3 regions of the Pantoea sp. NSTU24 genome follow, and region 1 is predicted to be linked to each of the others. Evidence: predicted binding sites of a transcription regulator. Region 1 holds the regulator's gene; each other region holds the start of a gene.

Evidence for each region. The regulator CRP, encoded in region 1, controls carbon source genes, mostly activating them, when cyclic AMP is high. The targets are predictions, from matches to a motif close to ATGTGANNNNNNTCACAT.
Region 2: a site for CRP is predicted at 3,214-3,231, ahead of cdd (cytidine deaminase). Genes of this name have one in related genera too.
Region 3: a site for CRP is predicted at 2,527-2,544, ahead of garD (galactarate dehydratase). Genes of this name have one in related genera too.

Annotation. Positions count from the first base shown of each region.
Region 1 covers NZ_JBKIWZ010000001.1:2,895,790-2,900,779, forward strand. Annotated here, with positions in the region: gene ACLHDD_RS13895 (phosphoribulokinase) at 1-788, shown strand, start outside; gene ACLHDD_RS13900 (OsmC family protein) at 1,128-1,532, opposite strand; gene crp (cAMP-activated global transcriptional regulator CRP) at 1,837-2,469, shown strand; gene ACLHDD_RS13910 (YccS/YhfK family putative transporter) at 2,527-4,602, shown strand; gene argD (bifunctional acetylornithine/succinyldiaminopimelate transaminase) at 4,604-4,990, opposite strand, start outside.
Region 2 covers NZ_JBKIWZ010000001.1:1,937,877-1,942,866, forward strand. Annotated here, with positions in the region: gene metG (methionine--tRNA ligase) at 1-1,887, shown strand, start outside; gene ACLHDD_RS09240 (CidA/LrgA family protein) at 2,085-2,474, shown strand; gene ACLHDD_RS09245 (CidB/LrgB family autolysis modulator) at 2,467-3,159, shown strand; gene cdd (cytidine deaminase) at 3,280-4,170, shown strand; gene ACLHDD_RS09255 (NAD-dependent malic enzyme) at 4,438-4,990, shown strand, end outside.
Region 3 covers NZ_JBKIWZ010000001.1:2,449,143-2,454,132, reverse strand. Annotated here, with positions in the region: gene truC (tRNA pseudouridine(65) synthase TruC) at 1-271, shown strand, start outside; gene ACLHDD_RS11620 (flavodoxin) at 284-730, shown strand; gene garD (galactarate dehydratase) at 795-2,354, opposite strand; gene ACLHDD_RS11610 (MFS transporter) at 2,928-4,286, shown strand; gene ACLHDD_RS11605 (enolase C-terminal domain-like protein) at 4,286-4,990, shown strand, end outside.

The DNA of each region.
Region 1 (4,990 bases):
TCTTTCAGCAGCTTAATCTTCATGCGGCGGAGCTGGAAGGCGACAGTTTTCACCGCTTCACCCGCCCTGAAATGGATATGGCGATCCGTAAGGCGCGCGATTTAGGACGTCACATCAGCTACTTTGGCCCTGAAGCCAACGACTTTGGCCTGCTGGAGCGAAGCTTTAAAGAGTATGGCTATAGCGGACAGGGACAGTCGCGCAAATATCTGCACACCTACGATGAGGCGGTGCCGTGGAATCAGGTGCCCGGCACCTTCACACCATGGCAGCCGCTGCCGCAGAACACCGACATCCTTTTCTATGAGGGTCTGCACGGCGGCGTGGTGACGGCGCAGCACAACGTGGCAAAGCAGGTCGATCTGCTGGTGGGCGTGGTCCCGATTGTTAACCTTGAGTGGATCCAGAAGCTGGTACGCGATACCAGCGAGCGTGGTCACTCCCGTGAAGCGGTGATGGATTCCGTCGTCCGGTCGATGGAAGATTACATCAACTTCATCACGCCACAGTTCTCACGAACCCATATCAACTTTCAGCGCGTCCCGACCGTGGACACCTCAAACCCGTTTGCCGCTCGCGCCATCCCGTCACTGGATGAGAGTTTTGTGGTGATTCATTTTCAGGCGCTGGAAGATATCGACTTCCCCTATCTGCTGGCGATGCTGCAGGGCTCTTTTATCTCGCACATCAATACGCTGGTCGTGCCCGGCGGCAAAATGGGCCTGGCGATGGAGCTGATTATGGGCCCGCTGGTGAAGCGGCTGATGGAAGGTAAACGGATAGAGTGAGGGAATGAATGCGCAGGTTTCAGGAATGTCGCTACAGACAAAACCTGGGCACACAGGATCGGACAGTGCATTAGCTCAACACACAGGGAACCGGGGCAGAAGAGGAAAGCGTCCCGCGCCCAGGACCAAAACGCCGGGCGCGTTTTTGAACACCGCAATGCGTTGGCCCGGCTACGGGCGCACATCAGGGATGAGATGCGCAATCGCGCGGCCAGCAATGGGCTCAGGCGACGTTCCGATCTGACCCCATTTCCTGCGCAGGCACAATCTCAACGCGGATTCCCTGCCCGGGTCAGGTCTTATAACGGACGGCCACTCACGTTAAAAAACCTGCGGCTATTATAACTCAATGACTTCGTAGCTGTGCGTCATTGTCACGCCTTTACCCAGCATGATGGCGACCGAGCAATATTTTTCCGCCGAAAGATCCACCGCGCGTGAGACCGCTTTATCCTGGAGCGATTTGCCACTAACGATAAAATGCAGGTTGATGTGCGTAAAGATTCGCGGTGCCTCTTCACGACGTTCTGAGGTCAATTTTACTTCGCAATCAGCCACATCGTTGCGGCCTTTTTGCAGAATTGAGACTACGTCGATCGCGCTGCACCCACCCGCCGCCATCAGCACCATCTCCATTGGACTGGGCGCTTTATCCCCCGAATTGCCATCCATCAGGATCTGATGGCCGGATGAGGATTCTCCAAGGAATGTCAGTCCTTCTACCCATTTCACTCTTGCCTGCATGATTTTTACTCCGGAATACGCTGTTTTGTCGCCAGAGTACGCTTTCCCCTGGTAAACAGCAATCCGGAGAAATCCGCCTGTAGCTGAAGCGAGACAACAGAAGACAGTCGGCTAAAGCTGTGCTACAAACAGTGCTGAAAATAGTTTTCGTCACCCGATGACGAAGCCGGGAAGAATGATGCGCACTGCGCCTGATGCGGCCCGAATAATTTCCTGAAAGGGAAAACGCTTGAAGCTTTCACCGCCTGACAGGGAAAACTGCCCCCTGTATTTTGGGCACGATTACAACAGAGGATAATAGCGAATGGTTCTCGGCAAACCGCAAACAGACCCTACACTCGAATGGTTCCTGTCCCATTGCCATATTCACAAGTATCCATCCAAAAGTACGCTGATTCATCAAGGTGAAAAAGCAGAAACGCTTTACTACATCGTGAAAGGTTCCGTCGCGGTTCTGATTAAAGATGAAGAAGGCAAAGAGATGATTCTTTCCTACCTGAATCAGGGTGATTTTATTGGTGAGCTTGGCCTGTTCGAAGAAGGCCAGGAGCGCAGCGCCTGGGTACGTGCGAAAAGTGCGTGTGAAGTGGCAGAGATTTCCTACAAGAAATTCCGTCAGCTGATTCAGGTTAACCCTGACATCCTGATGCGACTCTCGTCGCAGATGGCGCGTCGCCTGCAGGTCACGTCCGAAAAAGTGGGTAATCTCGCTTTCCTCGACGTCACCGGACGCATTGCACAGACCCTGCTCAACCTGGCGAAACAGCCAGATGCCATGACGCATCCCGACGGCATGCAAATTAAAATTACGCGTCAGGAAATTGGCCAGATTGTTGGTTGTTCACGTGAAACCGTGGGCCGTATTCTGAAGATGCTGGAAGATCAGAATCTGATCTCTGCACACGGCAAAACCATCGTCGTTTACGGCACCCGCTAATTCCTGTCACCCACGGCGTGATGGCAACATCACGCCGTTATTGTTTGTGCTGAGCCGATGTGGCGTCGAATAATTTACCATCCTGAAGTGAACTACGCCTTGCGGCAGACGCTGGTGCTCTGCCTGCCGGTCGCGCTGGGCTGGCTGACTGGCGACCTGCAAAAAGGCCTGCTCTTCTCGCTGGTGCCTGCCTGCTGCAACATCGCTGGTCTGGATACACCGCATAAACGCTTCTTCAAACGCCTGATCGTGGGTGGCAGCCTGTTTGCCCTCGGTAGCTTCCTGATCCAGTGGCTCACTCTGCAGACGGTGCCGCTGCCGCTGATCCTGTTGATCATGCCCCTGCTGCTCGGCGTAACCGGCGAGATCAGCCCGCTGCATGGTCGTCTGCTGCCCGGCACCCTTATCGCCGCTATCTTTACCCTGAGCCTGGTCGGTCGCATGCCGATCTATGTTCCGCCGCTGCTCTATATTGGCGGTACGCTCTGGTACGGGCTGTTTAACTGGTTCTGGTTCTGGCTGTGGAAAGAGCAGCCGATGCGCGAGAGCCTGAGTCTGATCTACCGCGAGCTGGCTAACTACTGCGACGCCAAATATACCCTGCTGACGCAGCTGACCGACCCGGAAAAGGCCCTGCCGCCGTTGCTGGCTCGCCAGCAGAAGGTGGTCGATCTGATCAACACCTGTTATCAGCAGATGCACATGCTGTCGGCCAGCCGCGACCACAGCCACAAGCGGCTGACGCGCGCCTTTCAGGTGGCGCTGGATCTGCAGGAGCATATCTCGGTCAGCCTGCATCGGCCGGAAGAGGTGCAGAAGCTGGTCGAGCAGAGCCATGCCGAAGCGGTGATCCGCTGGAATGCCAAAACCATCTCGGCCCGGCTGTGGGTGCTGGCGGATAATATTCTTTACCACCGCCTGCCCGAACGTTTTGCAATGGACAAACAGCTCGGCGCGCTGGAGAAAATCGCGCATCAGCATCCCAACAATCCGGTGGGGCATTTCTGCCTGTATCACTTCAACCGGATTGCCCGGGTCCTGCGAACGCAGAAACCGCTTTATCAGCGCGACCTGATGGCCGATCGCCAGCGCCGCCTGCCGCTGCTGCCCGCCCTGCGCAGCTACCTCTCGCTGCGCTCCTCGTCACTGCGCACCGCCGCTCGCTTTGCAGTCATGCTGATGCTGGGCAGCGCGCTGGCGCTGTTCTTCAACATTCCCAAGCCCTACTGGATCCTGATGACCATTATGTTCGTCAGCCAGAACGGCTACAGTGCCACCCGTGTCCGCATCCAGCACCGGGCGCTGGGCACCTTTGCCGGGCTGGTGATTGCGGCCGCCACGCTGCGTCTGGCGGTGCCGGAGTCGCTGGTGCTGCTGATCATGCTGGCGATCACCTTTATCAGCTACCGCTTTACCCGCCAGTTTTATGGCTGGTCGATGATCGGCTTCACGGTGACCGCCGTGTACTCGCTGCAGCTGCTGTCGCTGAACGGCGCACAGTTTCTGCTGCCGCGACTGATGGATACGCTGATGGGCTGCCTGATCGCTTTTGGCGGAATGCTCTGGCTCTGGCCGCAGTGGCAGAGCGGCTTGCTGCGACAGAACGCGCATGATGCGCTGGAAACCTATCAGGATGCACTCCGGCTGTTGCTGGGCAATGAGCAATCACCGGACAAGCTGGCTTACCAGCGTGTGCAGGTGAATCAGGCACACAATGCGCTGTTCAATTCCCTTAATCAGGCAATGCAGGAGCCGGCGTTCAACGCTCAGTATCTGAAAGATATGCGGCTGTGGGTGACGCACAGCCAGTTTATTGTCGAGCATATTAATGCGATGACGATTCTGGCGCGCGAACACACCATGCTCACCGCCTCACTGGCCGAACGCTATCTGCAATCCTGTGAAATCGCGCTGCAGCGGTGCCAGCAGCGGCTGGAATATGATGGGGCAAGTTCACAGGTCAACCTGCTGGATGAGCTGGAAAATATCAGTGAGGGGCCGGTCACGGTCGTGGAGCAGCATGTGCGCCGCATTCTCGATCATCTGAGCGTGATGCACACTATCTCATCACTGGCGTGGAGCCAGCGACCACAACATGGCCGCTGGCTGATCCGGCATTTACGGAAGCGCTGATTTAGCCGTTAAGCACGTTGCCGACCGCCGTGGCGAAGCGACGCATGCCCTCTTCGATATCAGCCGTTTCAATGATCAGCGACGGCGCGAAACGCATCACGTCGGTACCGGCAACCAGTACCATCACCCCTTCTGCCGCGGCGGCATTCAGAATGTCGCGCGATTTACCGGCATGCTGAGGCTTCAGCGCCGCGCCAATCAGCAGGCCCTTGCCGCGAATATCGCTGAACAGATCATACTTCGCGTCAATCGCCTGCAGCGCCGTCACAAAGTGCTGACGACGCTCTTCCACGCCCGCCAGCACCGTCGGGGTGTTGATGATATCCAGCGCGGTTTCAGCGATGGCGCAGGCCAGGGGATTCCCGCCATAGGTGGTGCCATGCACGCC
Region 2 (4,990 bases), 960 kb from region 1:
TGCGCCGATGATGCGCACGGTACGCCTATCATGCTGAAAGCTCAGCAGATGGGGATCGCACCGGAACAGATGATCGCCGAAATGAAAAGCGAACATGAAGCGGACTTTGCCGGCTTTGAGATCAGCTACGACAACTATCACTCAACCCACAGCGACGAGAACCGTGAGCTGGCCGGGCTGATCTACGGTCGTCTGAAAGAGAACGGTTTTATTAAGAACCGCACCATTTCCCAGCTCTACGATCCGGAAAAAGGGATGTTCCTGCCGGACCGTTTTGTGAAAGGCACCTGCCCGAAATGTAAAGCAGCCGATCAGTATGGCGATAACTGCGAAGTCTGTGGCGCGACCTACAGCCCGACTGAACTGATTGAGCCGAAATCAGTGGTTTCTGGCGCGACGCCGGAGCTGCGCGATTCCGAGCACTTCTTCTTTGACCTGCCGTCGTTCAGCGCGATGCTGCAGGCCTGGACCCGTTCCGGTGCGCTGCAGGATCAGGTGGCGAACAAGATGCAGGAGTGGTTCGAATCCGGCCTGCAGCAGTGGGATATCTCCCGCGATGCGCCTTACTTTGGTTTTGAAATTCCGGACGCGCCAGGCAAATATTTCTATGTGTGGCTGGATGCGCCTATCGGTTATATGGGCTCGTTCAGGAACCTGTGTGACAAGCGCGGTGACATCGACTTCGACGAATTCTGGCGTAAAGACTCCACTACCGAGCTTTATCACTTTATCGGCAAAGACATCGTCTATTTCCACAGCCTGTTCTGGCCCGCGATGCTGGAAGGCAGCAACTTCCGCAAGCCGAACAACCTGTTTGTACATGGCTATGTCACCGTTAACGGCGCCAAAATGTCGAAGTCGCGCGGCACCTTCATCAAAGCCAGCACCTGGCTGCAGCATCTGGATGCCGACAGCCTGCGTTACTACTATGCGGCGAAGCTTTCTTCCCGTATCGACGACATCGACCTCAACCTGGAAGATTTCGTGCAGCGCGTAAATGCCGACATCGTCAATAAAGTGGTTAACCTGGCATCGCGTAACGCCGGTTTCATCACCAAACGCTTCAACGGCAAACTGGCGGCTGAACTGGCCGATCCGGCGCTCTACCAGACCTTTGTTGAGGCATCAGACAGGATTGGCGACGCCTGGGCCAGCCGTGAGTACAGCCGCGCGATCCGTGAGATCATGACGCTGGCCGATCTCGCAAACCGTTATGTCGATGAGCAGGCCCCCTGGGTAGTGGCGAAGCAGGAAGGCCGCGATGCCGATCTGCAGGCGATCTGCTCAATGGGCATCAACCTTTTCCGCATTCTGATGACCTGGCTGAAGCCGGTGCTGCCTTCACTGAGTGCCCGCGCAGAGGGCTTCCTGAACACCGAACTGAGCTGGGAAGCGATTGCGCAGCCCCTGCTGAATCATCAGGTTGCGCCGTTTAAAGCCCTCTACAGCCGCATCGAAATGGCGAAGGTGGATGGACTGATTGAAGCCTCGAAAGAGGATGCCGCCGCTGCCAATGCGCCAGCCGTCACGGGGCCGCTGGCAGATGCACCGATTGGTGACACCATCACCATCGATGACTTTGCCAAAGTGGATATGCGTGTCGCCCTGATTGAGCAGGCGGAACTGGTTGACGGCTCGGACAAGCTGCTGCGTCTGCAGCTCGACCTGGGCGGTGAAAAGCGTCAGATTTTCTCCGGCATTCGCGCGGCCTATCCGGATCCATCCGTGCTGGTCGGTAAGATGACTATCATCGTGGCTAACCTCGCACCGCGTAAAATGCGCTTCGGTATCTCTGAAGGCATGGTGCTCTCTGCCGGACCAGGCGGCAAAGATCTGTTTGTGCTTTCTGTCGACAGCGGTGCCGTTCCGGGTATGCCTGTCAAATAAAGCAGTGCACGCCGTCACCGTGTAAACCGCAGTGACGTGAGATGCTTTCCCCTTTGCGTCTGCCCGCAGGCGCAAAGGGTCATTCTCTTCCACTGAACACGCCTCACCCTTCTGCCTGTCCCGTCCTGTAAATGTGACCGCTAGCACGCTAAGCGGTTAATGCGTATGATGATACGCAGTAAAAACAGGAGCCTGCCATGCGCACCCTACTCTCTGTCTGTGGCCGCTATCTTCGCGCCTTTATCATTATCTATCTCTGCCTGTACGCCGGAATCGGCCTCGCCGCCCTGCTGCCCATTAAACTGCCCGGCAGTATTCTGGGAATGCTGATCCTGTTCGCGCTGCTGGCCTCACAGATTCTGCCGGTAAGCTGGGTTAAACCGGGCTGCCATCTGCTGATTCGCTATATGGCGCTGCTGTTTGTGCCGATCAGCGTCGGGGTGATGAGTTATACCGATGTTCTGACCGCCCAGTTCGGGCCAATCGTGATCTCCTGTGTCGTCAGCACGTTTCTGGTGCTTTCCATTGTCGGTGTGAGCGCCCAGCATCTGCACAGCCGTCGTCCGGCAGGAGAACCTGATGAGTGAAATGTGGTGGTCACTGCCGCTGACGCTGGCTGCTTTTTTTCTGGCGCGCAGGCTGGCGATGCGGCTGAAAATTTCGCTGCTTAACCCGTTACTGGTCGCGATGGCGATCATCATTCCGATTCTGCTGCTGTTGCATCTGCCTTACTCACGCTATTTCGCGGGCAGTCAGATCCTTAATCAGCTCCTTCAGCCTGCGGTGGTTGCGCTGGCGCTGCCGCTGTATGAGCAGATGCATCAGATTCGTGCCCGCTGGAAATCCATCATCGGCGTCTGCTTTATCGGCAGCCTGACCGCCATGACCTCCGGCACCGCCATCGCCCTGTGGCTCGGCGCGACACCGGAAATTGCCGCCACAATTGCCCCTAAATCGGTGACAACGCCTATTGCCATGGCCGTTTCCGGATCGCTGCATGGCATTCCTGCCATCAGTGCAATCTGTGTGCTGATTGCCGGGGTGCTGGGTGCCGTTTTCGGTCATACGGTGCTGAATCTGCTGAACGTGAAATCGAAAGCGGCGCGTGGACTGGCAATTGGTAACGCCTCGCATGCACTGGGCACCGCGCGGGCCGCTGAACTCGACTTTCAGGAAGGGGCGTTCAGCTCACTGGCGCTGGTGATCTGCGGCATTATCACCTCACTGCTGGCACCCTTTATTTTTCCGCTGCTGCTGCACGGGTTAAGCTAAAACTTTGCGAGAGATCTCGCAAAGTTGAAACATGCAATACAGGTTACATTGTCAGAGCGATGTAGATCACATATAAACCGTTGACTGGCACCTTGCCCTGCTGACTTTAATGAGGCTCACATGCAATCCCGTTTCCTCTCTGCGTTTGAAGCATTGCCGCCAACGCTGCAGACCGCTCTCGCGCCCCTGCTGGACGATCCCGATTTTCAGGCGGTACTCAGTGCCGACCAGGTTAACCTGCTGCTGCAACAGACCGGGATGGAAGCCGACGCGCTGGCCCTGGCGCTGCTGCCGCTGGCAGCGGCCTGTGCGGTTGCTACCGTTTCCCATTTTAACGTCGGCGCTATCGCCCGTGGCGTGAGTGGCAACTGGTACTTCGGGGCCAATATGGAATTTGTCGGCGCGCCTATGCAGCAGACGGTGCACGCCGAGCAGAGCGCCATTACGCATGCCTGGCTACGGGGTGAGCGTCAGATAGAGACGATCACCGTGAATTACACGCCGTGTGGCCACTGCCGTCAGTTTATGAACGAGCTGAACAGCGGTACCGCCATCCGAATCAGCCTGCCGCAACGCGCGGTCAGCACGCTGGCTGATTATCTGCCGGATGCGTTTGGCCCGCGCGATCTCGCTATCACTACCTTCCTGATGGATGAGGTGGATCATGGCTATGTGGCCGCAGGCGACGCGCTGGTGCAGGCGGCAGTGGCGGCAGCCAATGCCAGTCACGCGCCCTACAGTCAGTCACACGCGGGTGTTGCGCTGCTGACTGAAACCGGCAAAATTGTCGCCGGCCGCTATGCCGAAAACGCGGCGTTTAATCCGAGCTTCCCTCCGCTTCAGGCGGCGCTGGTGCTGCTGAATATGCAGGGTGGTAATGTGCATCAGATAAAAAAAGCGGTCCTGGCGGAAGCAGAAAATGCCACGTTAAGCCAGTTCGCCGCCACACAGGCGACGCTTCAGACATTTGGTTGCCGTGAGCTGCTACAGGTGACGCTGAACAAAGCATAACCCGCTGTCAGTGCGGCCACACTTTTGTGAGCTTTTATGAAAAAACGCTGTATTTCTGTGGGAAATTTCATAGGATCTGGCGCCAGAATTCACGTCATTACAAATTACTCTGAATAATTCAGGTTGCAGGATGGCAGCACGGTCGTGAATTTTCCGGCAGCATCGCGCTGCCGTTGTCAGGCCTGCAGTCTGAGCTATAAGGGGTAACATACTGGCGCTACCTGTCCGGCGTGACGCCAGACAACACTGCAACCGGAGCATCATTGCATGGAACTCGAATACGAAAGTAAACGCCCGCTGTACATCCCTTATGCTGGCCCGATTTTGCTGGAATTTCCCCTTCTGAACAAAGGCAGCGCCTTTACCCTCGAAGAACGTAATGAATTCAACCTCAACGGTCTGCTGCCAGAAGCGGTAGAGTCGATTGAAGAGCAGGCGAAGCGCGCCTGGCGTCAGTTCCAGGACTTCAAAAATAACAACGATAAGCATGTCTACCTGCGAAACATCCAGGACACCAACGAAACGCTGTTCTATCGCCTGCTGGATAACCATCTCGAAGAGATGATGCCGATTATCTACACGCCGACCGTCGGCGCTGCCTGCGAACATTTCTCTGAAATCTATCGTCGTGCGCGCGGCGTCTTCATCTCTTACCCTAACCGCGATCGCATTGAAGACATGCTGCAGAACGCCACCAAACAGAACGTGAAGGTGATTGTGGTCACCGACGGTGAACGTATCCTGGGCCTGGGCGACCAGGGCATCGGCGGCATGGGTATTCCGATTGGTAAGCTCTCGCTCTATACCGCCTGTGGCGGTA
Region 3 (4,990 bases), 450 kb from region 1:
TCTGCGCCATCCCATTATTGGCGATTCAGCGCACGGCGATCTGCGGCAGAACCGGGGGGCCGCGCAGCACTTTGGCGCTAACCGGCTGATGCTTCACGCCAGCAGCCTGGCGCTGACCCATCCGGTAACCGGTGAGCCTTTGCTGATACGCGCCGGGCTGGATAGTGTCTGGCAGAATCTGATGAGCCAGTTTGGCTGGCAGGATACGCTGCCGGAGGTGCCGCGGGTTGAGTTTGCCGCCGCGCCAGGCGAGGATAAGGTTTCAGAATAAGGGAGAAAGCAGATGGCAAAGATTGGCATTTTTGTAGGCACGGTATACGGCAATGCGCTGCTGGCAGCGGAAGAGGCGGAGCCGATTCTGCAGCAGCAGGGACACAGCGTGACGCTGTTTGACGATCCGACGCTGGCCGACTGGCAGGCGTTTACCAGCGATGTGGCGTTGATCATCACCTCAACGACCGGTCAGGGCGATTTCCCCGACACCCTTTCAGGTCTGTTCCATGCGATAAAAGAGAAGCTGGGCCATCAGCCCGCGCTGCGCTATGGCGTGATTGCATTAGGTGACAGCAGCTATGACCATTTCTGTGGCGCGGGCAAAGCCTTTGATGCGCTGCTGCAGGAGCAGGGTGCGCAGCGGGTTGGTGAGACACTGCTGGTGGATGCCACGGAAAATCCGGAGCCGGAAGCCGTGACTTCTCCCTGGGTTGAAGCCTGGGGCGCACAGCTCTGACGCCGCCGCCAGGCTTATCGCCGCGTAACCGCCTGAAGATAAGCCTGGCCCGGGCGCCATACGATCAGGTGACCGGCGCCGGATTAAATACCGCCAGCTGATTACGGATCCCCCAGCGATCGGACCAGGTCTGCTTACGGCCGCTGGCGATATCCAGAATCAGTTCAAACAGTCGCCAGCCCACCTGTTCAATACTCTCTTCCCCGGTGGCAATCGTTCCGGCATTGATATCCATCAGATCGTGCCAGCGCTCGGCCAGCGCATTTCGCGTTGCCATCTTGATCACCGGGATCGCCGCCAGGCCATAGGGCGTGCCGCGGCCCGTCGTAAAGACCTGCAGAGTGATGCCGGAGGCCAGCTGCTGCGTGCCGCAGACAAAATCGCTGGCAGGCGTCGCCGCATAGATCAACCCGCGCCGCGTGGGGCGCTGGCCGGGGGAGAGCACTTCGACAATGGCGCTGCGGCCTGACTTGGCAATAGAGCCAAGCGCCTTTTCCACCACGTTGGCGAGTCCGCCCTTTTTATTGCCCGGCGACGGGTTGGCACTGCGATCGGTCTGGCCCTGGTCGAGATAATTATCATACCAGGCCATCTCCTCCAGTAAGCGCTTACCGACCTCCTGATTGATTACCCGTGGCGTCAGCAGATGAATCGCATCACGAACCTCGGTCACTTCTGAGAACATCACCGTCGCGCCACAGCGCACCAGCAGATCGGAGGCGAAGCCCACCGCCGGGTTGGCCGTCACACCGGAGAACGCATCGCTGCCGCCACACTGCATACCGACAATCAGCTCAGCTGCGGAGCAGGTTTCGCGCTGGCGCTGATTCAGCCGCTGAAGATGCCGCTCCGCGACCTGCAGAATCTCCTGCACCATCGCGCCGAAACCCACCAGCTTTTCATCCTGCAACCGCACGATGTCGCCGTCATCCAGTGAGATCGCCTGCACATCAGCCGTGCCGGTGAGCAGACGCTCCGGCTGTAACTTTTCGCAGCCCAGGCCGACGACCATCACTTCGCCGCCGAAATTGGCATTCAGCGCCAGGTTGTGAATGGTGCGAATCGGCACCACCGCCGCAGGCGCATTGATCGCGACGCCGCAGCCATAAAGGTGATTCAGGGCGACCACGCCATCCACATTGGGATAACGCGGCAGCAGCTCCCGTTCAATGATCTGTACGACATGATCGACCACGCCCGCCACGCAGTGCACGCTGGTGGTAATACCGAGCAGATTGCGCGTGCCGACGCTGCCATCCGCATTGCGATAGCCCTCGAAGGTATAGCCTTCCAGCGGCGGCAGCGCGGGCGGCACCTGAGTGGCTAACGGCAGGCTGGCCAGTGGCGGGGCGTCCGGCAGTGCGACCAGCGACTCATCAATCCAGCTGCCCTGTGCGATATCCCGCAGCGCATAGCCAATCACTTCGCCATAACGCAGGATTGCCTCGCCCTGGCGAATCGCACTCAGCGCCACCTTATGGCCCTGTGGCACATGCTCCGTCAGCGTCAGCCCGTCAGCGAACCGGGTTCCGGCGGGCAGCCCCAGGCTGTTAACCACAATAGCCACGTTGTCGTGCTCATGCACTTTGATATAGAGCGGTCGTTCATCTGTTTTAGGATTCATCGCTTACCTTTACCTCTGTCGCGCCGGCGTGATGCGGCACGCTGTAATGATTTGACCTGTCACACGGGGGTTTGCCAGTTTCAGTATAAGGAGCGGGGCCGGGGCGCGCATTGTGCAAATGTCTACCATTAGGGGCATTCATTCCGCCGTTTTGGGTCGGTTATCCAAAAGCAAGTGAAGACCCTCACAAACAGCGTGGGAAAGCGTCGCCGGAGGCGCTGAACAACGCTGAAAAGCACACTTTCGTGAGCCATCCCGCAGCCTTTTGTGCATCCGCAAGATAATCCCTTCAACACCTCCGCTATTCCAGGGCAATGCGCCAATGTGCTGGCCGCAGGCTGTTCCTATACTGAGTTCCGTTAGCCAAAGTCAGGTTATCTGTCACGACGTATTACTTATCCGGTAAAGGCAGCAGGGCACCTGAATCGCCGTGACCGTCAGACTCCGGATGGATAAATAAAGGTTTGCCAGAACAAAAAATCGCCGTGTTTAACCCAACTTCTCTCTGATACCCAACGCGATGTGTATGCAGTCAGAGCGAATGTAGCTCGCGCTATATTTCAGGAGTGCATCATGAATAGTTTCAGCCAGACTGCGGAAACGGTGCAAAAACGCACCAATGCCCGTTACTGGATTGTGGTGATGTTGTTTATCGTCACCTCATTCAACTACGGTGACCGCGCCACCATTTCCATTGCCGGTTCGGCGATGTCTAAAGATATCGGCCTGGATTCAGTCGGACTCGGCTATATCTTCTCTGCGTTCTCATGGGCCTATGTGATCGGCCAGATCCCCGGGGGCTGGTTGCTTGATCGCTTTGGCTCAAAACGGGTTTATTTCTGGAGCATCTTCACCTGGTCGCTGTTCACCCTGCTTCAGGGGTTCGTCGATATTTTCAGCGGCTTTGGCATCGTTATGTCACTGTTTATTCTGCGTTTCCTGGTCGGTCTGGCCGAAGCACCTTCCTTCCCGGGTAACAGCCGCATCGTGGCGGCCTGGTTCCCGGCGCAGGAGCGTGGCACGGCCGTGGCGATCTTCAACTCGGCACAGTACTTCGCCACTGTGATCTTCGCGCCCATCATGGGCTGGCTGGTTTCCGCCGTGGGCTGGTCGCATGTGTTCTGGTTTATGGGGGGGCTGGGCATCATCCTCAGCTTTATCTGGCTGAAGGTCATCCACGATCCCAACGATCATCCCGGCGTCAATAAAGCGGAACTGGAGTACATGGAGCAGGGTGGTGCGCTGATCAATATGGACGCCAGAAAAGAGAGCCGTAAAGTAAGCTGGAGTGAAAAGTGGTTCCAGATCAAACAGCTGCTGACGTCGCGCATGATGCTGGGGATCTACCTCGGTCAGTACTGTGTTAACGCCTTAACCTACTTTTTTATCACCTGGTTCCCGGTCTATCTGGTACAGGCGCGCGGCATGTCCATTCTGAAAGCGGGCTTTGTGGCCTCTGTTCCGGCGGTGTGCGGCTTCCTCGGCGGCGTGCTGGGCGGCGTAATCTCCGACTGGCTGATGCGTAAAACCGGCTCGCTGAATATTGCCCGTAAAACCCCTATTGTGCTGGGCATGCTGCTTTCCATTTCGATGGTGATGTGTAACTACACCGACACTGAATGGATGGTGGTGTTCTTTATGGCGCTGGCGTTCTTTGGCAAAGGCATTGGCGCGCTGGGCTGGGCGGTAATGGCGGATACGGCACCGAAAGAGATTAGCGGCCTGAGCGGTGGCCTGTTCAATATGTTTGGTAACTTATCCGGCATCGTGACCCCTATCGCCATCGGCTACATCATCGCCACCAGCGGATCGTTTGAAGGGGCACTGGTCTATGTCGGTATCCATGCCTTTGTCGCCGCCTTCAGCTTCCTGGTGATTGCCGGAAATATCAGACGTATTGAACTGAAAACCTGGACCGGTAAGGACGCCTGATGAATACACAAAGCTCACCGGTCATCACCGACATGCAGGTTATCCCGGTCGCGGGGTACGACAGCATGCTGCTTAACATAGGCGGCGCGCACAACGCCTGCTTCACCCGCAATCTGGTGGTACTCACGGACAGCGCCGGGCATACCGGCGTCGGTGAAGCGCCCGGCGGCGACACCATCTATCAGACGCTGGTGGCGGCCATTCCACTGGTAAAAGGTCAGCAGATCGCCCGGATGAATCGTCTGGTGCAGCAGGTGCATCAGGGGAATCAGTCAGCAGATTTCACCACCTTTGGCAACGGCGCCTGGACCTTTGAGCTGCGGGTCAATGCGGTGGCTGCGCTGGAAGCGGCGCTGCTTGACCTGCTGGGACAGTGCCTGGGCGTGCCCGTGGCTGAACTGCTTGGGCCGGGTAAACAGCGGGACGAGGTCACGGTGCTGGGCTATCTGTTCTATCTCGGCGATCGCCGCAAAACCGATCTGCCCTATCAGTCGGGTGAGCAGGCCACACACGACTGGTATCACCTGCGTCATCAGGAGGCGCTGACCAGCGAGGCCGTCGTCAGGCTGGCTGAGGCGGCACAGGATAAGTATGGCTTCAGGGACTTCAAGCTCAAAGGCGGCGTGCTGCCGGGCGAGCAGGAGATCGCGACAGCGGCGGCGCTGAAGCAGCGCTTCCCTGACGCGCGTATCACAGTCGATCCC